4 regions of the Pontibacillus sp. HN14 genome follow, and region 4 is predicted to be linked to each of the others. Evidence: riboswitches for the same ligand, from Rfam matches in the RefSeq annotation. Region 4 holds a riboswitch; each other region holds the start of a gene.
What was found. Region 4 has a riboswitch for S-adenosylmethionine ahead of LQ226_RS19800 (methionine ABC transporter ATP-binding protein). Riboswitches for the same ligand answer to the same signal wherever they lie in the genome.

Region 1 (5,816 bases), on a different contig from region 4:
TTAGAGATGTATCCATCTTCTACAATTATTTTTGTTAGTATTTTATCACGGAATCAGCCCAAAAAGAACGGCAAGAAAGTTTAGAATAAAGTCCGCCTCTGCTTGGCTTGTTTCCGTTCCTCCAAAATTCGGGCAAGGTGGTTCGGGAAATTGCGAGACTCCTGCGGCATAAGGAGCCTAGGGAAGACCCCACAGAGAGCGCAAGCGAACGAGGAGGCTTCCCAGCTCGCCGCGGAAAGCGAGTGATCTCCCGAACCACCTATACTCTGAACAAAGCAACGGAAACACTCCTCAATTTAGATCATATAAAAAAACTCGCTCATTTCCATTCGGAAATGAACGAGCTATGCTGCTTATTCATGGATAAGACGATACAACTTCCCAAGCTGGTCTTCAAACTCATCTACTGGAACAAAGCGAGCTTTACGGAACTGCTCTTTACCATCGGCATAAACCATCACCACAGGCACCGTAAAGATCGAAAACTCGCCTGCGATCTCTGGGATTTCATCTGCGTCAGCATGAACAGCTTCAACAGCTGGATATCGCTCTAGCACTTCATCAATCTGCGGCAAAAGAGCATGGCAAACGGAGCATCCTGGTCTTGAAATATATAAAAGATTTAAACCACTTTGTCCAATCGTTGAGTGAATCTCATCCATTGTGTGAACGTGTTTCATAGGTACACCACCTAGCTATAATCTGTTATTCGTATTGTACCACAGGGTGTCCCATCTTACTCCCTTATATGCTCATGGGGGTATTCGAATTTAAAGCGAAATAAGCTGTTGCGCACTCTTAGAGGTTTCATTGATATAAGCCCCGATTTTCTCACTGTCATCATTAAGACTTTCAATCGTTGCGCTCATTTCTTCCATACTTGCAGAAGCTTGCTCGATAATAGCAGCGAGTTCGCTCGTTGCTGCTTCGACCTGACGAGATCGATCTTCAACGTCTACGCTGATGCTGTTGCACTCATCCGTACGTTCCTTTACATGGCGTAACGAAGTTTGGATTCGTTCAAATGAAGAGACAACTTCATTCATGCTGCCTACACTTTCATCCAGTTTCTGACTCCCTGTTTTCATCTGATTCAGTGCTTGAGCGTTACTATCATTTAACTCTCCAAGGTTTGTGGTAATCTTTTTAGCGGACTGACCCGTTACTTCTGCTAGTTTGCGAATCTCCTCAGCTACTACGGAGAATCCTTTCCCAGCTTCTCCAGCTCTTGCGGCTTCAATAGAAGCATTTAGAGCAAGGAGGTTCGTCTGCTCTGTAATTTGCTGAATGTCTTCTGTAAACTGATTCGTTTCTTCAATTTTTCCTGTTAAAATATTAAACGTGTCATTAAGCATGTGAATAACATTCCGCAGCTCATTCATTTCCGTCTCAAGATGATAAATCCGTTCCTGCCCGCCATTAATTTCATCAGAAGCTTGATTCGTCTCTGATTGAAGAACGGTTAGGGATTCTTTCATTGTAGAAATAGTCGTCATTGTGCTTTGAGCATGGGCAGAGATATCGGTGATCTGCTCACTTTGACTTTGACCACCAGCTGAAACTTCCTGAACGGCTAGTTTCATTTCACCTTGTGCCTGAACGTTTTGCTGAACCTGATCATTCACACGAGAAATATTTTCGGCTATGAGCGTAGCCTCTTTTTCTAGCTTTTCTTTTTGTCTAGCTTGAAGCTCCCTTTCCTGCTCAGTAGAAGAAAGAATGGTTTCAAGTTTCTTAAATGTCTGACCAGCCAGATGGACCATTACCCCTAATATGACTCCCATTAGCACATAAATTAACACCATAGAGGAGAGTAGCGTGCCCATTAAATTAGCTTGCTCAGCATTTGACCAGGTATGACTGGCAATTAAAGCAATAAGACCAAGGCTATATCCTGTAGCAAATATTCTACGATCCAAGTGCACGGCAGAGAAAACAGCCAGGAAGAGAAGGATTAAGTCACCGGAAAGGGTCCCCCCTTCTACATAGATTAATAGACCATAGCCAATGATCGGCATACTTACTGCTATGTAAGCAAACATTCTCGGTTTATGTAAAATCCGTTGCAATCCAAACAACAAAATCCAGAACAAAGCTAGCTCCGTTCCGTAGATCGATGATCGAATAATCGTGCCCTCTTGTAAGGAAAGGGCTAGTGCTGACAACATTGCTATACTGTATGTAGATGTCATCAGTACGTTTTTCTTTTTCACGTCCAGTAAACGTAATTCTGAACCATTCATAATTAGGGTACCTCCAGAAGATGTCTTTTCTTTTTTTATCGACACATTCCTCTGTATACTTAAGATAAATGACAAAATTTGTAGTCTTCTTACATGTTATGGATTTTGAACCAGAAAGGACTTTCTCTACATGATTTCAAATGCACTAACGCTCATTCTACTCGCTCTCATTCTTTTAATTCTGATTTCCATCGTTACTCGCTCTTCTAAGAACGGCATCACGCCAACACCAACGAGCCCAAAAGTAAAGGAAGAAGTCACAGCAATCGTAAAGAACTATACCCCTACTACCATCGCTGACTTTGGGGCCGGCTGGGGGACGATGGCTTTCGCACTTGCGAAAGAATTCCCGCACACGGATATTTACGCCTATGAAACCTCACTGGTCCCCTACCTTTACATGAAAGGGATGGCAAAGCTTAAAGGATATTCAAATGTTAGGATTCTAAAAAAAGACTTCTTTACTGTTCGCGCGGGAGAATTTGATTTGATCTATTGTTACTTATTCACCGGAGCCATGAAACAACTGTCCCCTATGTTTGCTTCCTATAATGGGACCGTAATCTCAAACACGTTCGCCTTACCAAACACCGTGCCCACCGCCACCAAAAATGTAGCATCCTGGCTCGGCACAACTCCGATCTACATATATAAATAAAAAAGCGACCCCAAACGGAAAATCCATTTGGGGTCGCTTTACCTTCTTATGTAACCTGCCACCTCAAAGGATGGTTAAGTTCCCGCAGTCGTATCGATTGCGAGGTGGCATTGAAATTAAAATATCATAAGTGATGCAGAAATACAAGTTAGGCTGATTTAGCCGATTCCACAAGAAACGGAACCATTCTTCTGAAGATACTTTTGGTGATATTCTTCAGCATCGTAGAATTCGGAAACCTTATTCACTTCCGTTACAATTTCACTCTTGAAGAGTCCTTTATTATCCCATTCGCGAATCTTAGCTGCTGCAGTTTCTTCTTGATCTTCTGTAGCAAAGATGACGGAGCGATACTGATATCCTACGTCTTCTCCCTGACGATTTCGTTGAGTCGGATTATGACACTCGAAGAAATGGTCTACTAGTTCACTATAAGAAATCACTTCTGGATCAAATTCAACTCGAATCGCCTCTGCGTGCCCCGTACCTCCTGCTTTTACTTGTTGGTAAGAAGGGTTCACAACAGTACCTCCCATAAAGCCGACGCGTGTCGCAACTACGCCCTCAATACGTTCGAAATAAGCCTCTACTCCCCAAAAACATCCTGCTGCGAAAACTGCTGTTGCCATTCTCATCTCTTCCTTTCTTAAAACGACACTTCTTTCTTCGAGAGTACGATCACGGCCTCTTACATATAGAAGAGCCCTCTCTTTTTTATCCAAGAAAGGGCTCGTAAGTGTATATCCGTACGATCCTCTCATCTTCCAGGAATCAAGTTCCTGCAGGAATTGGCACCGTTCTCGTCAATGGTTACATTGACTTGATGGTTGCCGGGCATCAAAGGGCCAGTCCCTCCGCCTCTCTGGATAAGAAGTTTATCGCTATTTAATATTTTATGTTATCCCAAATCATACATGATCCCGTTAGTGAAGTAAAGTGATAAACACCTAATTTTTTCACATATTCTTAAACGTTAAAATTTTCTGATAACCTGTGATATGATATTCGTACTTGCTCCTTAAGGTGAGTATGTTCATTCATTTTGTATCCTCATTATATAAAAGGAAGCTTTCTTTTATGCCTGTATAGTTCAATTTAATAATGAGGGTTTTTTTTATTCAAGGGGGATCCCCTTTTATGCTTCCTAATCCAATAATTAAAGGAGTTTTTCAAAATGGTTAAAGCAATTTCAACGAACAAAGCACCAGAAGCAATTGGACCTTATTCTCAGGCAATTGACCTCGGTCAGATCGTATTTGTTTCCGGTCAAATCCCACTAAATCCAAGCACGATGGAAATCGTCTCTGATGACGTGAGCGAACAAACGACACAAGTTATGAAAAATGTTGGAGCGATCCTTGAAGAAGCAGGCCTAAACTATGCTCATATCGCTAAAGCCAATATTTATCTTGCTTCCATGGAAGACTTCCAAACAGTCAATGAGGTTTATGCAAGCTTTCTGCAAGAACCATACCCGGCTCGAGCAGCGATTGAAGTAAGCCGCCTCCCTAAAGATGTTAAAGTCGAAGTAGAAGTCGTTGCCCACCGCTCCGACGCATAACTTCGTATGAGCCTTTCTATTTGCTGAATTAAGATCATTACATGTGGTTGGGGCCGTTATTTCAACTTTTAATAAGGGGTGGCTGGGGAACGGGGAGACTCCTACGGGAGAAAGAGGTCGACGAGACCCCACAGAGAGCGCAAGCGAACGAGGAGGCTCGACAGCTCGCCCGTTTAAAGCGAGTCGTTCCCCAGCCACCCCAAACGCGCTCAACAAACGCAACGGCCCCCAAGCGCTCATAATAACAAAAAAGCCACCCTCGTCGGGTGGCTTTTTTGTTACCTTGCATTTTCGTCCATGTGGACAAATGGCAAGTCAGTATCGACCTCACCATAAATACGCGACACGTCAACGTCATTCCCTTCTAACCAATGAGCAAAGTCAAATTCTACTGGCTCTTTGTCTCCGCCAAGAGCAATCCAGGCGGTAAGGGTATTTGGAAAGTAAGCAGATGTATGGATCGTTCCTGCCCAGTTGCGATACTGCTTTGAGAATACACCTCGGTCAGAATCATTCATGAGGCGAAACGCTTCATATCCGCTAGTAATTCGCGTTTTTTCCTGATTGATAACATCCATACGACGCTCAGAATCTTTTAAGTAATTTCGATTCTCATCTTTCATGATTTCAAAATGGTTTGTACATACATTTGATTGGCGCACTTCAACACCCCGAGGAGAGGTTTCCACGACGAACGTTTCGCCTTTCCCGTCATAAACGATGTAACTAAAGGAGTGTCGATGAGGAATTTCTTGAAGCATGGCTACCGCTTCTTCCACGTTGGCACACGACTCAAGAATTAATCGACCAATCATACAACAAATAAAGCCATTCCCAGGATTTTTACGGTGCATAAAATTATATCCGATGGCCAGCCCCTTTTCATTAATACCATCCATTCGACCTGTTACACGCTGAGATGGACCAGCTATTGCGTAGCCTCCATCAGTTGGCTGATAGAAGACATAGCGACCTTCATACGTTTTCGGCTGGTAATCGTAGTTACGAATCATGTAGCCATCGCCTGTTACGATTGAGCAACCTGACTTCACATACTCAACCCGGTAACCACCAAACTCCATCATCACACGTTCCATGGTCCAACCAAGGGCATCCCTTAGCCCTAACAATTCATCCCAGACGCCAGGGGCAAACTTCTGAATCGCACGTTTCACTTCCTCTTCTTCAACAGTAAAACGCGGCTTACGGATCTTCCACTGCTTCTCCCTGTTTCGAATCGTGAGAGAATCTTTTAACAGCTCCCCTTGCTTATAGCCAAAGTCATAATGGGTCCCTCGGAATTGCAGTACTTCACTATAGATTTGTTTCAATGTAAAGCTCCCTTTCTAGATGG
Region 2 (5,816 bases), on a different contig from region 4:
CTTTTGCGACATCTTCAATCATTTTACTGCCAGGCTTTCTGCACGCACAACCTTCTTTTGGTTTGTGGGGGCAATAGCACACTTCGTCAATTTCAGCTCCGAGCTTCTTTAATTCATTCACCATATACTCATGAATGTCCTGAAGCTCTTTTTCCTTCATATAGCCTAAGCCCACTCCTCCTTGATTCGTAATGACCGCAATTAAATCAAAGAGGCCTGAATCGTTCAGCATTTTAATAGCTTCTGGCACCCGGGGAAGGAAATGAAGATCCTCCCGTTTATTCACGAATTTTACACGGTCTGTCAGAACTTCGTTGATGACTCCGTCTCGGTCTAAAAATACAGCACGCTTTGGCATTATCGATCCCTCCAACTGTGGTTTACCTCGTAGTATACCCAAACCCTCCCGACATAAAAAAAGCAAAGCCAGAAAAGGCTTTGCTTAGGAAGAGGATACGGCAGTGGGATAGCGTTCTTTAAGGCGATCCCCTAAATACGTGGCAAGCTGAAGCATTCCGTATACTCCTGACACTGCTTCTGCATCACTATTGTAGTTGGTGTTCGTGTTCACGTCATACGTATAAAGATTGCCGTTATGATCTTGTATGGCTTCAATGCCAGCTACTTTAATGTTGTTTGAAAGAAGGAAGGACTCGTATGATTGGATAATGGGATCACTATACCCTTCAAGAATTTCAAACTTTGCGCCACCTGTTTCTTCAGATCCGGTTGGGCAATAGAGATCGTCAATCGTGCACGCATCAGCCGGGCACAATTCAAAGCCTTCAGACGTATCAACTTTTACTGCATAAAGGAATTTTCCTCCGACGAATTCGTGACGAACGATATAAGGTTTAGGAGCTTCGATATATTGCTGTACAAGCGTAATGCCGTCGACAGGTTCTTCAAATGAATCCCCGTACACATATTCCTGAAGAGCTTCAATAGAATGGAACAGCTGAACGCCTTGCCCTTTGCCGGCACGATTATGCTTTGTAATAAAGGGTGCCAAGTCCAGCTGTTTGGCTGCTTCAATAATTTGATCTTTCCCGACAGCTGTGATGGTCTTCGGTGTCGTAATCCCTTCTTGGTTTAACGCCATATACTGATTTACTTTGCTGAGCTCAAGTCGCAAAGCACGGCTTCCATTTACAACCGTACGATCGTGGCGTTCGAGCCAGGCCAGAACAGCTTCTGTAAACTCCGGTGCGAAGCGGTGATCCCGAGTGTGAGAGGATGCGCTCATTCTATTGTAAAAGATGCCTTCTGGTGGTTCCTTTGAGAGATCAATCGTTCCCTGATCTAAATGCCATAATTCAAAAGGCAATTCTAGTTCTTCTAAGCGGTTCGTTAAATGATCTGTCCATTCATCATTTTCGTGTAAGACGTAAATCTTTGTCATTGTGGTACCTCCTTGAAGTGTGTGCGTTTCTCTTCTACGAGTGGCATAACATCACGACTGAAGCGCTCCATTTCTTCTAGCTGCGGGGAGCATTGAAGAAGGAGAAGGTCGAGCCCAGCTTGTTCATATTGAAGGATGCGCTCAGCGATCGTTTCTGGCGTGCCGATGAGCTTCGGGCGTAGTCCTCGGTTAGAGACCGAGTAATCTTGCAGGTCTACTTGTTGCTCAAGCTGCGACTTACTCGTGAAATCCTGGTAGCCTGCATAGGCCCCTGAGTCTTTCACGTTTGTGATTCGATTTAATTCTTCAAGCGCTTCTTCTTCTGTATCTCTGCAAATGACGTAAGCGGCCATTCCAAACGATTGGAGCGGTTCATGCCCGCTTAAAGATCGCCGTTCTTTCATATCGTTAATCTTTGTTTTTATTTCATCTACGGTGCCGCCGTGCATGACGTAGGCGTCGCAGTGATTTACGATGGTTTGTTTTCCTCTGTTGCTCTCCCCACCTGCATATAGTTTCGGATAAGGCTTTTGGATAGGCTTTGGATGAAGGTGCGTGTTCTCGATAGAATAGAAGTTGCCGTTATAGCTGACGGGTTCTTCTTCAGTCCAAAGGGATTTTAAAACCGTTAAGAATTCATCGGTTCGGTCATATCGCTCATCATGAGCGGTAAAGGAGCCTCCGTACTGTTTGGCTTCTTCCTCCCACCAGGCGGAAACGACGTTTAGTGTGAATCGGCCACCTGAGATCCTGTCAATATTGGCGGCCATCTTAGCCGTGATGGCTGCATTGTGAAAGTTTGGCCGGACCGCTGCCATAATCTCCGTTTTCTCTGTCACAGCAGCCAAAGCTGCTGCAGTCGTCCAAGCTTCTAAGGAATCCTGATCGGTTCCTTTAATATCATTTAAATACAACTCTGCAATAAGCGTTGAATCAAACCCTAATTGTTCGCCTTGTTGCACGACCTTTTTCGCATAATCGAATGTAGGAGGCATACTCTCATGCTCCACATTACGCAACCAGCCGCCAAAGATCGGTAACCAATATCCGTATCTCACCTGACTCAGCTCCTCTTTGTAATAGTATATCAGATTAAACAACCCTAGTTACTCGGAATTAAGAAAAAAGCGTCTAAATTCCTTCTATATATATGAAGGAATGATTGAAAAAACCCCTCTACTTGTCTGATTGACGAGAAGAGGGGTTGTAAGGGTGTCCCGCTCTCTCATCTTGTTTGGAATTGGCACGGTATTCACATCAGAACCCGTTGCCGAGGTTTCAAAGGGCCAGTCCCTCCACCTCTCTTGATAAGAAGAGTTAATTTTCGAAATTTTTGTTGGTTATTATATTACGCTGTTGTATGGAAGATGTCAATAAAAAGGAAGTCCAATCTTTCATATTAGACGTTCGTATATTTTCAAGTACTGCTCCTAGGTATAATTTCCTATTCAAAATGGGGTCTTCCTTCCTGATTCAGGATGATGAAATGTTTGATAAACTAATACTAAGGAAATATTTTTTCAATTTTCTGCATCTTCGTTGATCACATACAACTAGTCCACTATGGTATGGAGGAATCTGGGTGAACATTGGGAGAAGAATTAAATACGTAAGGCAATTACGTGGTTTATCACAGAGTGAACTTAGTGTTGGAGTTGTTTCAGCTACTCACCTTAGCAATATTGAGTCAGGTAAGTACGTTCCGTCGAAGGATATTCTTGTGCTCTTTGCAGAACGGCTTGGGGTGGAGGAGGACTACTTGTTTAATTACGATCAGAAAGATCAGACGATAATTGATCTGATAGTAGAACTGAAAGGTGCGGTCATTATTGGTGATGCCCCTAGAGTAGGGAATCTGTTAGATCGTTTGGAATCTTTAGAGAAGCAAGTCGTTAAGGGCATGTATACTGAATTGCTATATGCACTTATTAAAGGAGCCCATCTAATGAAAACAGGAGGCAATTCAGATGAATTGTCTTCGATTCAGCTATTAGTTAATCTTTATGTAAAAGAAGATGAGAAGATAGACGATGCGGTGCTTTTGTCGTTCTATGATTACTATTACGGCTTTTATCATTTTCAACATAATCATTTACAAAAAAGCTTAAAACACTACAACAGGCTCGTAGCGCAAACTCATGATGAATTAGAAAAAGGCCTATTCTTCTACAATATCTCCTTGTTGCATAAGCACAACAGAGAGTATTATAAAGCGATTGATGCAGCGAAAGAATGCCTTGATGTGTTCCAAAAAAAGCTCGAATGGGATCGGTTAGGCGAAACGTACAACATGATCGGGGCTATGCATTGGGAGATGGATGAGTGTGAAACGGCAATGGAGTATCTCCTTAAGGGGGAGAAGATTGTTTCCATCACGAACAATGAGAAGTTAAAAAGCCGCATTCATCATAATTGTGGACTGATTAATAAACAACTGGGTGATTACGGGGCGGCCATCTATTATTTCAGGAAGTCGATAGAGACTAAAATAGAGAGTGGAGACCTGCACAATATCGTTCTTCCCTACCGTTCCTTAATCGGAAGTTTAATAGACCGTGATAAGATTGAAGAAGCTAAACTCGTTCTTGATCACGCACGCGAGCATTGCCAGTCTGAACAGGATCAGTACTTTTTAAAAGAATTAGAAGCCTTTATCTTTGAGAAAGAGGGAAGATTTGAAGATTTTGAACGCTGCATGAATGACTTAATAAAAGAATTAGAAAAACGCGACTACCACTTTAAATTAAAAGGACTCTATGAACGGCTTGGTGATTATTATTATAAGAATAGGAAATATAAATTAGCTGCTTCTTATATGAAGAAAGAAATTCAGTTAAGCTCCGTCTAAGCCATGTAGTGGAGTCCATTTAAGTGGATAACTATAAAGCGTTGCAAAACTTTCCCGTAAAACCGGCAATTTTATTGAGTGTTTTTGTAATGTTTTGTTTTATCTCTTTATTATTCAAAATAATCAAAAATTTATGTATGATGTTTATAGATTATTCAAGGAGGGCTTATCGTGAAAAAGTTAACTACTGTAGTAGCAGCTATTCTATTGACGCTAGGTTTTGGGATCTTTCAGGGAGGATTCGATATGGCTGGTGAAGAGTCTGACGTAGCCGGGTTAAATGACGAAGAGGTAGTTAGCTAAAGTCTCCCCCTTTAGCTAAGAATCAACTATAAATTATAGAGCGCATAAAGGGACGCATGGTTCATAGTCAGGGTGGATCTCTGAAATGAAACCAGTCCCTTTTTTGTTGCTCAGCTTCATTCACGTGAGTCTATAACTACTGTTGATCAACAGTAGTTATAGACTTTTTTATTTTAGAGGAAAAAAGGGGGGGATAGAGCCTGGATTTAAGCGAGGTTTTTGCATCTGAACCTTTGTCTGTAGACAAAGGTTCTAGCGATATTGAATGGATTAAGGGGCAAAAATCTGTAATATTCGGCATAGTAGTAAAACTATTCAAAAAAGTTAGAATATTTTGTATGATTAAGTCAGTTCAAAAGTACAACCGATTTACATACGAGGTTGCTACTTGAAAGGAGGAGTACTCATGAAAATCGAAGTGAAAAAGACTGAAAAACTTAAACCAACATTCATGCCATACGGTGGCTAATCTGAAAGGGTAATTCGCTTTACCAATCTTTAATAAAGGAGGACGTCTACATGAAAATTGAAGTCAAAAAGACTGAAAAACTTAAACCAACATTCATGCCGTACGGCGGCTAATCTGAAAGGGTAATTCGCTTTATCAATCTTTTAAAAAGGAGGTTTGTCTTCATGAAAATCGAAGTGAAAAAGACTGAAAAGCTTAAACCAACATTCATTCCATACGGTGGCTAAACCTTAACGCGTAGTTAGCACGACCAATCTTTATAAAGGAGGTAATCTTCATGAAAATTGAAGTGAAAAAGACTGAGAAGCTTAAACCAACTATTCTTGTTCCACCTCCGTACGGTGGCTAATTCGAGAATATACTTAATGGCATCAAAAAAAATAAAGGAGGCGTTCTTCATGAAAATCGAAGTAAAGAAGACTGAACAACTGAAGCCGACAGTTATTCCACCTCCATATGGTGGCTAAGGCCCGCCTTGTGAAGCGGAAGGTCTCTGCTCCAGTTCAATAAATAGGAAGATCGATCACAGGGCCGTATATGAAAATGTACGGCCCTATTTCTATCAATAGGAGGGGTTAGAATGAATGAAGCCTTTAAAAGAACATTAAGACCGGTGGTGCAGTTAGAGGAAGCGATAGAAGTTGGGATGAATGAGCAGCGTACTGAGATCAATGATCCAGATGGATTGGTTTACCGACTAACCGAGCTTTTGGATGGCAGTCGTACAAACGAAGAAGTTGCGACTAGGTTAGGGATTACAGAGGAAGAAGTAAATGAGGCGATCGAGGCCCTTG
Region 3 (5,816 bases), on a different contig from region 4:
GGTAAAGTTGTAGGCATCAATGGTGAGCTTGACGATAGTCCTGAGTTTGTAAACGAAGCGCCATATGATAAAGCTTGGATGGTTATTGTAGAACCATCTGACCAGTCGCAAATTGAGAAATTAATGTCAGCTGATAAATATCAAGAAATGATTGCTGAAGACTAATATTGGCATCATACTATCCTCAATCGTAGGACACCTTAAGCACAAGGGGTGAACTAAGATGGAGAATAATCGTCAGTCTTCCGCACCACGAACTCGGTCTGCAACAGTACCGGGAGCGAAGGTTACGAACACCACTAAGCACAAGCAACAGAAGCAATCGTGGAGAGGGACAAGTGATCCTTCTCGCGTTGATAAGTATGTAGATTGTGATGAAGAAAACGGTTGGTGTTAAGGGAAATGGCAGTGGGGCTCCACTGCCATTTCTTTATCTATATGTTCATCATCAGGAATTTTATTTATATCAATAGCGGCCTATTTTTTATTATTTTTGCGGTGAAGTGAGAATTTATAATCCAAATCACATATAGTAATAAGAAACACTTACGTTGGAAAAAAGACAGGTGGTTGCGATGAACGAAATCAGTGCACTTGAAAAAGTGATTATCGTAGAGGGCAAAACTGATAAACAGCAGATTCAAAAAGTAATTAATGAAGATGTTGAGATTATATGCACAAATGGAACATTAGGGGTAGAGCGGCTAGAACAGCTTATTTTGGACTATGACCTGGATCATAAAGACGTCTTTATACTAGTTGATGAAGACCATTCAGGTCACAAGTTACGAAAGCAACTCTCTTTCGAACTTCCTCATGCTGAGCATATTTATATAGATCGTTCATTTAGAGAAGTGGCTGCTACTCCAGAAGCAGAGTTAGCTTCAGCTTTAGTAAGCAGAAGTATATCGGTTGATCCTATTTTTTTAACATAGTTAGGTGGTTTTCTTTGCAAACAGTATCTGACCAACCTTTAAACCAGTTCACTCAAAGTGAAAATGATGTTGATTTTCTTTTTATTCATAGCCCCTTTTGTGGGACTTGTCATTTGGCAAGAAAGATGTTGGAGACAGTAGAGGCGATAAAAGAAGTCCCTCTCAGTGAATTGAATGCAGCCGTTCACCCAGATTTTATGTGGGAATACCAAATAGAAAGTGTCCCATGTCTTTTAATACTTCGCAAAGGAACGACGCTCGAGAAATTGTATGCATTTCACTCAGTGCCTTATCTCTATGAAAAAATGAATTATTATCAGCTATAATAAGAGGCTGTCCAATAGGACAGCCTCTTCTGTATGTCTGCAGTTATTGGCGAAAGATGATTTCCCGAGAAATAATTAGGCGAATCGTGTCTGTAGCTTCTGTAGAACTACAGTAATGTACCAATGGTTTTCATGACTTCCATTACGTCTGCTTTATCTCCAAAGGTTGCTTCAATCATCCCTTGCTGATTAATAACTACAGTTGTAGGGACGCCTGTACATCCGTAAAGGTCATAAATTTCACGTCCTCGATCAATCAAGGTAGGTTGAGACAGAAATTTATTAGCAAACGCAATACCTTCTTCAGCGTTTCTTTCTCTTCCGGTTACATTAATCGTCATCATTTTGACTTCATTTCGATTTAAGGACTGATAAAAGTGTTCTTTCTTTGGAAGGTCTCTTGAACAGTCTGGACACCACGAAGTAAAAAAAGTTAGAACGATTACTTTACCTAAATCTTGTTCCAACTCATATTGACTACCATCTGTAGCTGGAAGTGTGAAGTGAGGTGCTCTCATGTTGCTTGCCTCCTTAACCTATAAATATTGACTCATTAACTACCACCATGCTAACATATATCCTAACTTTATATCGATTTCAGATCTTATCTGGAGAGGTGGAGGGACTGGCCCTTTGAAACCCGGCAACCATCCTGTTTTTTAGGAACGGTGCTAATTCCTGCGAAGCGAAAGCTTTGGGTGATAAGAGAGTTGACGTGATTTGCGTTTCCCTCTCTTTGGGAAACGTTTTTTTATATTTATGTAGTAGAAAGTGATTATTGTGTAGGTTGACGCTCGCGTAAAGAGTTTAGTGGGTAAATTCTGAATGAAACGAATTGAGTGAAAGTTTTATATTGACTGAATGTTAAAGCGCATGCTAGAATTCTTTCTAGACTTAAAAGAGTTAAAGCGTTAATTGAATAAAGGATTTTACTCTTATCACGAGAGGTGGAGGGACTGGCCCTTTGAAGCCCGGCAACCATCAAACTTTGTTTGAAAGGTGCCAAATCCTGCTAAGCATAGCTTAGACAGATGAGAGGACGAATCGGTTTAGATAAACCTTTCTGTCCTCGTGTGGGATAGGAAGGTTTTTTTATTAGGGACCCATATTTGAAGAGGGTAGGGTCTGGGCGTTATTGCTTTTGAAAAGGAGGAACAACCGTGATCTCAATCAAGAATTTACAGAAAGTTTTCAAATCTGGTACAAACCAAGTTCAAGCGGTTGATGATGTGAATTTGAACATCGAAAAAGGAGAAATTTACGGAGTAATCGGATATAGCGGTGCTGGTAAAAGTACTTTTATTCGCTTGCTTAACCGACTAGAGGATCCAACAAGCGGTGAGATTGTAATAGACGGGGAAGACATAGCCAACCTTAGAGCAGGACAGTTACGGAAAGCAAGGCAGGAAATTGGAATGGTATTTCAGCACTTTAACCTTCTTTGGTCTCGCACTGTCAGAGAGAATATTGCTTTTCCTTTAGAAATAGCAGGTACACCAAAACAGGAGCGTCAAGAGCGTGTAGATGAGTTGATTAAACTCGTCGGTTTAACAGGAAGAGAAGATGCTTATCCTTCACAACTAAGCGGGGGTCAAAAGCAACGTGTCGGTATTGCCAGGGCGCTGGCTAACAGGCCAAAAGTTCTCTTATGTGATGAAGCAACCTCTGCCTTAGATCCTGAGACAACGGATCAAATCTTAGATCTGTTAGTAAACATTAACGAACAGTTAGATTTAACGATTATCCTCATTACTCATGAAATGCACGTTATTCGTAAAATTTCACATAGGGTCGCGGTCATGGAAGAAGGAAAGGTTGTGGAAGAAGGGGATGTATTAGACGTCTTCCTTCATCCTAAAGAGAAAGTTACGAAACGCTTCGTAGAGCAAATAATGGGTGACCAGGAGCAAGATGACACCATGGAAACGATGCTAGCTGAGTATCAAACTGGGCAAGTCGTTCGTTTGCACTTTGTGGGTGAGAAAACCAATCAGGCTCTCATTAGTGAAGTATCGAGGGAGTTTCCTTCCGTAAGCTTTAATATCTTGCAAGGGAAGATCACTCAGACTAAAAAGGGTGCTTATGGAACTCTGTTTGTTCACATCGATGGAACAGATGAAGATATCAAGAAAGCCATCCAGTATATATCAGAAACGTCTGTCGAAGTTGAGGTGAATCATAATGTTTCATGAGTTATTTCCAAACGCTAATATAGAAGATCTTGTCACTGCTACGAAAGAAACCTTATATATGACTGCTCTCTCAGTAGTAGGGACCTTTATATTAGGACTGCTACTTGGTCTTCTGCTTTACTTAACATCAAAGCAGAACATATGGGCAAATAAACCATTGAACTTTATCGTCGCTACGATTGTAAACGTGTTTCGAGCGATTCCGTTCATTATATTAATTTTACTCTTATTCCCTTTCACTGAGTTTTTAATTGGGACAATTAGAGGGCCGAATGCGGCGCTTCCAGCTTTAATTATTGGTGCAGCTCCTTTCTACGGTCGTCTCGTAGAAATAGCTCTTAAAGAAGTAGATAAGGGAGTGATCGAAGCTGCTAAATCGATGGGAGCTAAGACATCGACGATTATATTTAAAGTGTTGCTTCCGGAATCGATGCCAGCCCTTGTTTCGGGGATTACGGTAACATCTATTAATTTAATTAGCTATTCAGCCATGGCCGGAGTTATTGGAGCCGGTGGCCTTGGAGACCTGGCTTACCTTAAAGGGTTCCAGCGCTGGGATTTCGATGTTGTCTTCTTAGCAACGATATTAATTGTCATTATTGTATTCCTATTCCAATTTGTTGGAGATTTTATATCAAATAAATTAGATAAACGATAAAAAGGAGAGAAAAAGAATGAAGAAGTTTTTAACGTTATTCCTTAGTGCTTTATTTATTTTCGCACTTGCAGCTTGTGGATCAGCTGAAGAGGACTCAAGTAGCAATGGCTCAGAAGATTCTGGCTCAGAAGATTTGGAAAAAGTGGTTATTGGTGCTTCAAGTACACCGCACGCAGAAATCTTAGAGAAAGCTAAGCCGATTTTAAAAGATAAGGGAATTGACCTTCAGATCGATACCTATACGGAATATATCCTTCCGAATAAAGATTTGGCTAGTGGGGCAATTGATGCGAACTATTTCCAACACACGCCTTATTTAAAAGAACAGAAAGAAGAATTTGACTACGATTTCACAAGCCTTGGACCTGTTCACAATGAACCAATGGGCGTATATTCAAAGAACATTACGGATATAGATGAGATTCCAGAAGGCACTGAAGTGATTATGCGTCGTTCTGAATCTGAGCATGGTCGTATTCTTTCATTATTCGAAAAGCAGGGTCTAATTACGTTGAAGGAAGGCGTAGAGAAGAAATCAGCTAAAATTGATGATATTGCAGAAAACCCTAAAAATCTGAAATTCAGTCCCGATGTTGATGCCGGTCTTCTACCGCAGAACTATGAGAGAGAAGAAGATGCACTTGTAGCCATTAATACAAACTATGCAATCGAAGCAGGTTTAAACCCGACTGAAGATTCCTTGTTTATTGAAGGGGACGACTCCCCATACGCGAACCTTCTTGTGACTAGAACAGAAAACAAAGATAGTGAAGCTTTACAAACTGTTTTAGAAGTTCTTCAATCAGAAGAAATTCGTACATTCATTAAAGAAGAATATAATGGAGCTATTGTACCTGTGAAATAATTAAAACCATCTACTCCCTCCTTGGATAGAATGTAAACTCATCGCTCATAATAGTGGTAGTTACTTTTATCCTGGGAGGGATTTTTTATGGAACAACATCAAGCACAGAACTCAACGGAAAAAGCGTTACTTACGTACAAGCATGGTATGGGATTATTCCAAAAAGAAATGCCAGACTTGGCTCATCATTTTAGTGAATTTTCGGAGGCTTGCTTTAAAGAAGGCAAGATCTCAAAAAAAGATAAACAATTGATGGCTTTAGCTATTGCAGTTGTAGCTCAAGATGAATATTGCATGATCTATCATTCTAAGGGTTGTCTTGATAATGGAGCCACAAAAGAAGAGATGATGGAAGCGTGCGGTGTGGCAGCAGCTTTTGGAGGAGGAGCAGCTTTAAGTCAAGCTGTAACTCTGGTAAATGAGAGTATTCAGGAACTGCATTAATATCTGAAAATTGCATAAATGAGAGTAAGTAAGAGCAATTTCGATGTATTTTAGGGTACGAAAAGGTATCGCTTTTAGGTTTTGTAAATTGTCAAACCACCCTTTAAATCGCGTTTATATGGACTTTGTTCTGGGAATAAGGTTTATGCTAAACTAAATTGGAAAACAATTGAAGGGATGGATTCACTATTAGTGACCAATTGAACTTAAACTACACAAGTGAGATGGAAAAGGCGATGCATCAGTCTCACGGAATAGGCTATCAAGAGTATAGTCGCCGAATCGACCAACGTTTAAAGGTAGAGCAGCGTAGGGAAGCAGAGTACCAAGCAAGTCGGCAAATTGTAGCAGAAGTTGATCGGCAAATCCATCGATAAATATTGTTTATAAAAGGCT
Region 4 (5,816 bases):
CATCACCGAATTGATAGGCCTGTACAGCTACTTGCCTCGTAATACCGACCATATCCGCTAATGGAGACAAGATCGGCATAGAGATCATAGCTTGTCCACTCCCAGATGGAACGAGGAAATTCAAGACCCCATTGGCCACAAACATCCCGAGCGCAGAAAGAACAGGCGTTAGTCCCTCCAGTGGAACAGATAAAGCATTTACAGCTGTATCGAGTATGCTCGCATCCTCCATAACGATTAAAATGGCCCGAGCCACCCCGATAATCAACGCACCATAAACAAGCTTTTGACATCCTTCTAGAAAGGTGAGTGCCACCTTATTGTAATTCATCCCTGCTATGATTCCGGCTACAAGCCCGATGATAATAAAGAAAGCAGCCATATGATTGATCGTCCATTTAAACTGAATCGTCGCAAATATAAAGAACAATAGCGCAGCCCCAACGAACCCAAGGATCCACTTATGTCGCCCGGTAAAGGGCGCCTTTAAATCTTCTTCCGCCTCCTCCTCATCTAGTATCCCGACCAGACTCTTTGAAGGATCATGGAGCAGTTTCTTCGTATAACCCCATGTATAAAGAATCGTGGCTCCTACAATAAAGACAAAAGCGATAATTCGTAAAAGCATCCCCGAGAAAAGCGGAATATCCGCTATAGATTGGGCAATTCCTACGGTATATGGATTTAAGAAGCCAACATTAAACCCGGCAAACGTTGCTCCAAATGTAATAGACACCGCTACAATCGCATCCAGCTTCAAGGCTCTGGCAATGATCACCCCGATTGCCACAAAAGGAATAACCGAATTCGCAACAGCCCCAACAGCTCCACCAAGAGCGAACAAGGTAGATACAATCGCAATGAGCCAGAACTCTTTCCCTCTCGTCTTGTTCACAGCCCTGATAATTCCACCTTTAATCGCACCAGAACGCTCAATCACTTCAAACGCCCCTCCTGCAAACAGAACAAGAAAGATTAACCCTCCAGACTGAACCATCCCTTCTTGTAAGGCAAGAAAGATATCCATAAAACCAGCCGGATTCCCATCCACCTCACTATATGTACCAGGTATAACCCGCTCTACCCCCTCAATCGTTTCCCTTTCAAAAGAACCAGATGGAACCAGATAAGTCGCAATCGACGCTACAATTAATACCGCAAATAAAATCACATACGTATCCGGCATCTCCCACTTCCCATTTCTCTCCGTTTGACTCTCCAAACCCCTCTCTGGTGAACTCATGCCAAAACATCCCTCCATATAAATATTCATCCTCCCTCTTACAACGCGGTACATATAAGGAAGATACTGTATATTATATTAATAATATTGAATATTTGCAAAATTTTAATAAATGTTAAGTAGAATAAATCCTCCCACGTCTCTTAGCTGTTCAAAGAATTATTAAGATAACTTCCGTAAGCTTTAAGCTACTAGGCCGTTCACAAAAATAATAGCCAGGGGTGGCTGGGGAACGGGGAGACTCCTGCGGGAGAAAGAGGTCGACGAGACCCCGGAGGGAACGAAGTGAGCGAGGAGGCTCGACAGCTCGCCCGCGGAAAGCGAGTCGTTCCCCAGCCACCCCAACCACTCATTAAACGTAACGGCCGAATTAACATTAATAGATTGCACAAAAAAGACTACTCTCCATCCGGAAAGTAGTCTTCCACCCCTTACTGTTCTTTCATCCATTGCGGCTTACCAAACCCTTGAAACTCCTCATCAATAATCTCCTCAAACTCATCCGACTCAATCACTTCTTTAATATCTTTCACAAACTGAGAATCTAAGTCTTCTGTTTTCACCGCTACCCGGTTACGATACTGATCCGGCATGTCCTCAAGCGCTAACGCATTTAATAGATCCATGTCCGCTGCAAGAGCGTAGTTCCCTGGAACAAGGGATAAGTCTTCACTATCCACAAGTCGCGGAAGCTGAGCCGCTTCTACTTCAACAAATTCTAGCTCTTTCGGATTCTCTTTAATATCCCTTAACGAAGCGCGAAGAGGGTCTACGTCTTCCTTGATCTTCACTAACCCTTCATCTTCTAAAATGATTAAGGCACGGGCTAAATTGGTCGGATCATTGGGAAGGGCCATGGAGCTTCCCTTTTCAATACTCTCGATGTCTTCATATTTATTGGAGTAAATCCCCATCGGGGCTGTAGGAACAATGATCACTTCAGATAAATCTAGATCATGTTCTTTTGCAAAGGATTCTAAATAAATCCCGTGTTGAAAGAGGTTTGCATCAAGATCGCCGCTTGCTAATGCTTTATTAGGCTGTACATAGTCTGTAAATTCCTTGTTTTTCACTTCATATCCTTTTTCCTCTAGAAGGGGAGCGATCGCTTTTGTGACCATATCACTGTATGGACCTGAGGTTGCTCCGAATTGAATCGTCTCTTTCCCAGAAGCGTCTGCACCTTCGTCTTCTCCGCAAGCTGCTAACACGGTAAGGGTTAATAGGGCTATACCTAGTGCGAATAATTTTTTCATTAGAATCTTCTCCTTTATTAGCTCTTTTTGACTGATTTTGCTGTGAAATCTCCCACGTATTGAATAACCTGAACCATGACAATTAAGAGAATAACCGTCGTAAACATAACGAAGTTGTCATAACGATAATATCCATATCGGATCGCTAAATCCCCGATACCACCGCCTCCAATCGTTCCGGCCATGGCTGAATAGCCAACGAGACTGATTGCGGTAATCGTTAACCCGCTGATCAGCCCTGATTTAATCTCAGGGAAGATGATGTCTTTAATAATTAACCACGGGGACGCTCCACAAGAGATGGCGGCTTCAATCACACCTCGGTCTATATCTCTAGCGGACGACTCCACGATTCGTGCATAGAACGGAATTGCGGCTACTGATAATGAAACAGAAGCTGCGACTGGCCCTGTCGTTGTTCCTAATAAGAGATCGGTAAACGGAAACAAAAAGACTAATAGAATAATAAACGGAACCGAACGAACAAGGTTAACGATGACACCAGTTATACTCTTCACCCATTTATTCTGAAGGAACAAATCTCGATCCGTTACAAATAAGAGTAACCCGAGTGGTAATCCAACGATAAATGAGACGACTAATCCAATGCCTACCATGATTAATGTATCAACGAAAGACTTACTCAGCTCTGGCCATAGTGTAATCAGTTGATCGATCATTCTCTATCACCTCCACTTCACCTAATGTTTCTCGTAAACTTGCGAGGGCCAGGCTCACTTCCTGGTCGTCTCCTTTTAATTCCATGACGAAGGTGCCAAGCGGTTTCTCCTGAATATAGTCAATCTTTCCGTGAAGGATATTCCCTCGAATCCTATGTTCCTGCAGCAGATCAGATACGATCGCTTCACCAGCTAGCTCTCCCGTGAATTTCAATAACACAATCGTCCCCTGACTCTTCTTAAGAAGGGCCTCAGGAATCGTAAAGTCGATGACGGTCTTGATAAACCGCTCGGTCAGCTCATTCTTTGGATGAGCAAAGATATCGTAGGTGTTTCCTTCTTCAACGACCCTGCCCTCTTCCATAACGGCACATCGGTCGCAGATTTCTTTCACAACTTCCATTTCGTGCGTAATCAATACAATGGTGAGTCCTAGTTCCCGATTAATCTTCTTCAGAAGCTGAAGAATGGACTGGGTTGTATTTGGATCAAGAGCTGAAGTCGCTTCATCACACAGTAGCACTTTCGGATTATTCGCAAGAGCTCTAGCAATACTCACCCGCTGCTTTTGACCTCCGCTCAGCTGTGCTGGATATTGGTTGGCTTTATCAGATAAACCAACAAGCTCGAGCAGCTCCTCCGCTCGTTGCTGACGCTCAACACGCCCCACCCCAGCCGCCTTTAAGGCAAACCCTACATTTTCTGCTACGGTTTTGGCCATTGCAAGGTGAAATCCCTGAAAGATCATTCCAATTGATTGACGTGCTTTCCTTAGTTCTTTAGATGATAGAGACATGAGATCGATTCCATCTATCGTCACCGTGCCACTTGTTGGACGCTCTAGGATATTCAGGCAACGCAAGAGCGTACTTTTTCCAGCTCCGCTATATCCAACAATCCCAAACACTTCTCCTTGATTGATATGTAGCGATACATTGTCTACCCCTACAACGGTACCTTCTTTCGATTCATACGTTTTACTCAACTGCTGTATTGAAATCATCGATCTCCCCCCATTTCTTAACTGTTGTTTATTCATTGCCCTAGATAAGTCTTGTAAAAATAAAAAAACTCTTTTCCATTTGGAAGAGAGTTTCGCTAATGTAAGACCTGCAAAACTCTTATCTCCCAGAATGTTCTTCATTCTGCCGGATTTAGCACCACTCCATTAGGAAGGTTGCTGTGACGTCAACGGGCCTATCCCTCGGTCACTCTTGATAAGAATTGAAATCGTCTATTCAGTTATACTTTATCACTTTAACGCATGTATCTACTTTTGTAAATAATATTCTGAACTTTCCATCAAAAAATTATTCCTTCAATCCATTATAAGGATCGGGATCATAATGAAGTAACAGTTGGGTTAAATGCTCGACATGATATTTCTCATCCCGGCTAATAACCTGAAAGACTTGCTTCACATCAGCATAAGGAATCTTAGAAGCATAGTCATCATAAAGAATGGCTGCTTCGAGCTCACCTTTAATATCATTTCTAACAAGATTCAAGATCATCTGATCATTATAATCGGGTGTATAAGGCTGAATTGGTCCATCGCCTTTCATGGGGTGATTCTGATAATAGAGATACGCTTCATATTGCATCGGGTCATATTTCCGCAAAAGCGTTAGAAACATGCCGTAGTGCTTTTTCTCATCTAACATGATCATTCTCCAGACCCTATTCACCTTTTCCATTTTTGAGTTCGCAATATGAGAAGCATACTCATTGATGGCCGTTAATTCTGCAACCATCGCTTCTCTGATCTTGCTCGTCACAAAGCCTGACTTCCCCTGCGGCTGCCCTCCTGGAACGGTATAACTCATACCTCTCCCCCTTTATACACAGATTCATAATTTAGTGTATGAAGAGCATCATAGAACATGCTTAAAAGACAAAACGGCTATAGAGGAATTGTAGGCATAAAAAAACAGGAAACCCTAATCGGTTTCCTGTTTAATCTTTCCGTACTAATTTCACAACTGATTCTACGTGGTACGTTTGTGGGAACATGTCGACTGGCTGAATGCCATCCACCTGATACCCGTTCTTCACCAAGTATTTCAGATCACGAGCTTGTGTTTCTGGGTTACACGATACATACACGACGCGTTTGGGCTTTAGCTTCACGACACTTGATAAGAACGCTTCGTCACTACCGCTTCGTGGCGGGTCCATGATGACAACATCGGCTTTCTCACCTTTTGAAGCCATGTTTACCATAAATTCACCAGCGTCGCCCTGATAGAACCTGGCATTCTTCACACCATTACGCTTCGAGTTACGAATCGCGTCACGGACAGCGTCTTTGTTCAGTTCAACGCCAATAACGTTTCCAGCTTTCTGACTGGCAATAAGACCGATTGTACCAATTCCGCAATAGGCATCAATCACGGTTTCATTCCCTTTAAGTTCAGCCATTTCAATGGCTTTTCCATACAATTTCTCCGTCTGAACCGGATTAATTTGATAGAACGACTTCGCCGAGATCTCAAACTCCATTCCACCAAGCGTATCTGTAATCGTCCCTTTACCAAACAGAACCTTCTCCTGATCACCAAGAACCATAGACGTTTTCTTATTGTTCACGTTCATCAGAAGGGTTGTGATTTCAGGGTGAGCTTTACGTAAAGCTTT

Region 1: another riboswitch for S-adenosylmethionine. It lies ahead of msrA (peptide-methionine (S)-S-oxide reductase MsrA); the one in region 4 lies ahead of LQ226_RS19800 (methionine ABC transporter ATP-binding protein).
Region 2: another riboswitch for S-adenosylmethionine. It lies ahead of LQ226_RS12835 (LLM class flavin-dependent oxidoreductase); the one in region 4 lies ahead of LQ226_RS19800 (methionine ABC transporter ATP-binding protein).
Region 3: another riboswitch for S-adenosylmethionine. It lies ahead of LQ226_RS15690 (methionine ABC transporter ATP-binding protein); the one in region 4 lies ahead of LQ226_RS19800 (methionine ABC transporter ATP-binding protein).

What each region holds. Positions count from the first base shown of each region.
Region 1 covers NZ_JAJOLR010000006.1:112,932-118,747, reverse strand. The annotation lists gene LQ226_RS16930 (thioredoxin family protein) at 354-680, opposite strand; gene LQ226_RS16925 (methyl-accepting chemotaxis protein) at 771-2,243, opposite strand; gene LQ226_RS16920 (methyltransferase) at 2,374-2,901, shown strand; gene msrA (peptide-methionine (S)-S-oxide reductase MsrA) at 3,060-3,530, opposite strand; SAM riboswitch class I at 3,656-3,774, opposite strand; gene LQ226_RS16910 (Rid family detoxifying hydrolase) at 4,076-4,462, shown strand; gene LQ226_RS16905 (C45 family autoproteolytic acyltransferase/hydrolase) at 4,741-5,793, opposite strand.
Region 2 covers NZ_JAJOLR010000003.1:320,122-325,937, reverse strand. The annotation lists gene LQ226_RS12845 (D-glycero-alpha-D-manno-heptose-1,7-bisphosphate 7-phosphatase) at 1-358, opposite strand, end outside; gene LQ226_RS12840 (ATP-grasp domain-containing protein) at 443-1,402, opposite strand; gene LQ226_RS12835 (LLM class flavin-dependent oxidoreductase) at 1,399-2,460, opposite strand; SAM riboswitch class I at 2,625-2,716, opposite strand; gene LQ226_RS12830 (helix-turn-helix transcriptional regulator) at 2,985-4,250, shown strand; gene LQ226_RS21000 (hypothetical protein) at 4,422-4,553, shown strand; gene LQ226_RS12825 (ThiF family adenylyltransferase) at 5,603-5,816, shown strand, end outside.
Region 3 covers NZ_JAJOLR010000005.1:147,017-152,832, reverse strand. The annotation lists gene gcvH (glycine cleavage system protein GcvH) at 1-165, shown strand, start outside; gene LQ226_RS15710 (DUF2553 family protein) at 224-397, shown strand; gene LQ226_RS15705 (ribonuclease M5) at 576-935, shown strand; gene LQ226_RS15700 (thioredoxin family protein) at 950-1,261, shown strand; gene LQ226_RS15695 (TlpA disulfide reductase family protein) at 1,369-1,779, opposite strand; SAM riboswitch class I at 1,863-1,969, shown strand; SAM riboswitch class I at 2,194-2,299, shown strand; gene LQ226_RS15690 (methionine ABC transporter ATP-binding protein) at 2,422-3,453, shown strand; gene LQ226_RS15685 (methionine ABC transporter permease) at 3,443-4,111, shown strand; gene LQ226_RS15680 (MetQ/NlpA family ABC transporter substrate-binding protein) at 4,128-4,976, shown strand; gene LQ226_RS15675 (carboxymuconolactone decarboxylase family protein) at 5,064-5,420, shown strand; gene LQ226_RS15670 (YuzK family famiily protein) at 5,621-5,797, shown strand.
Region 4 covers NZ_JAJOLR010000010.1:38,446-44,261, reverse strand. The annotation lists gene LQ226_RS19815 (YfcC family protein) at 1-1,243, opposite strand, end outside; gene LQ226_RS19810 (MetQ/NlpA family ABC transporter substrate-binding protein) at 1,675-2,499, opposite strand; gene LQ226_RS19805 (methionine ABC transporter permease) at 2,517-3,179, opposite strand; gene LQ226_RS19800 (methionine ABC transporter ATP-binding protein) at 3,139-4,182, opposite strand; SAM riboswitch class I at 4,298-4,403, opposite strand; gene LQ226_RS19795 (ferritin family protein) at 4,490-5,005, opposite strand; gene rlmD (23S rRNA (uracil(1939)-C(5))-methyltransferase RlmD) at 5,136-5,816, opposite strand, start outside.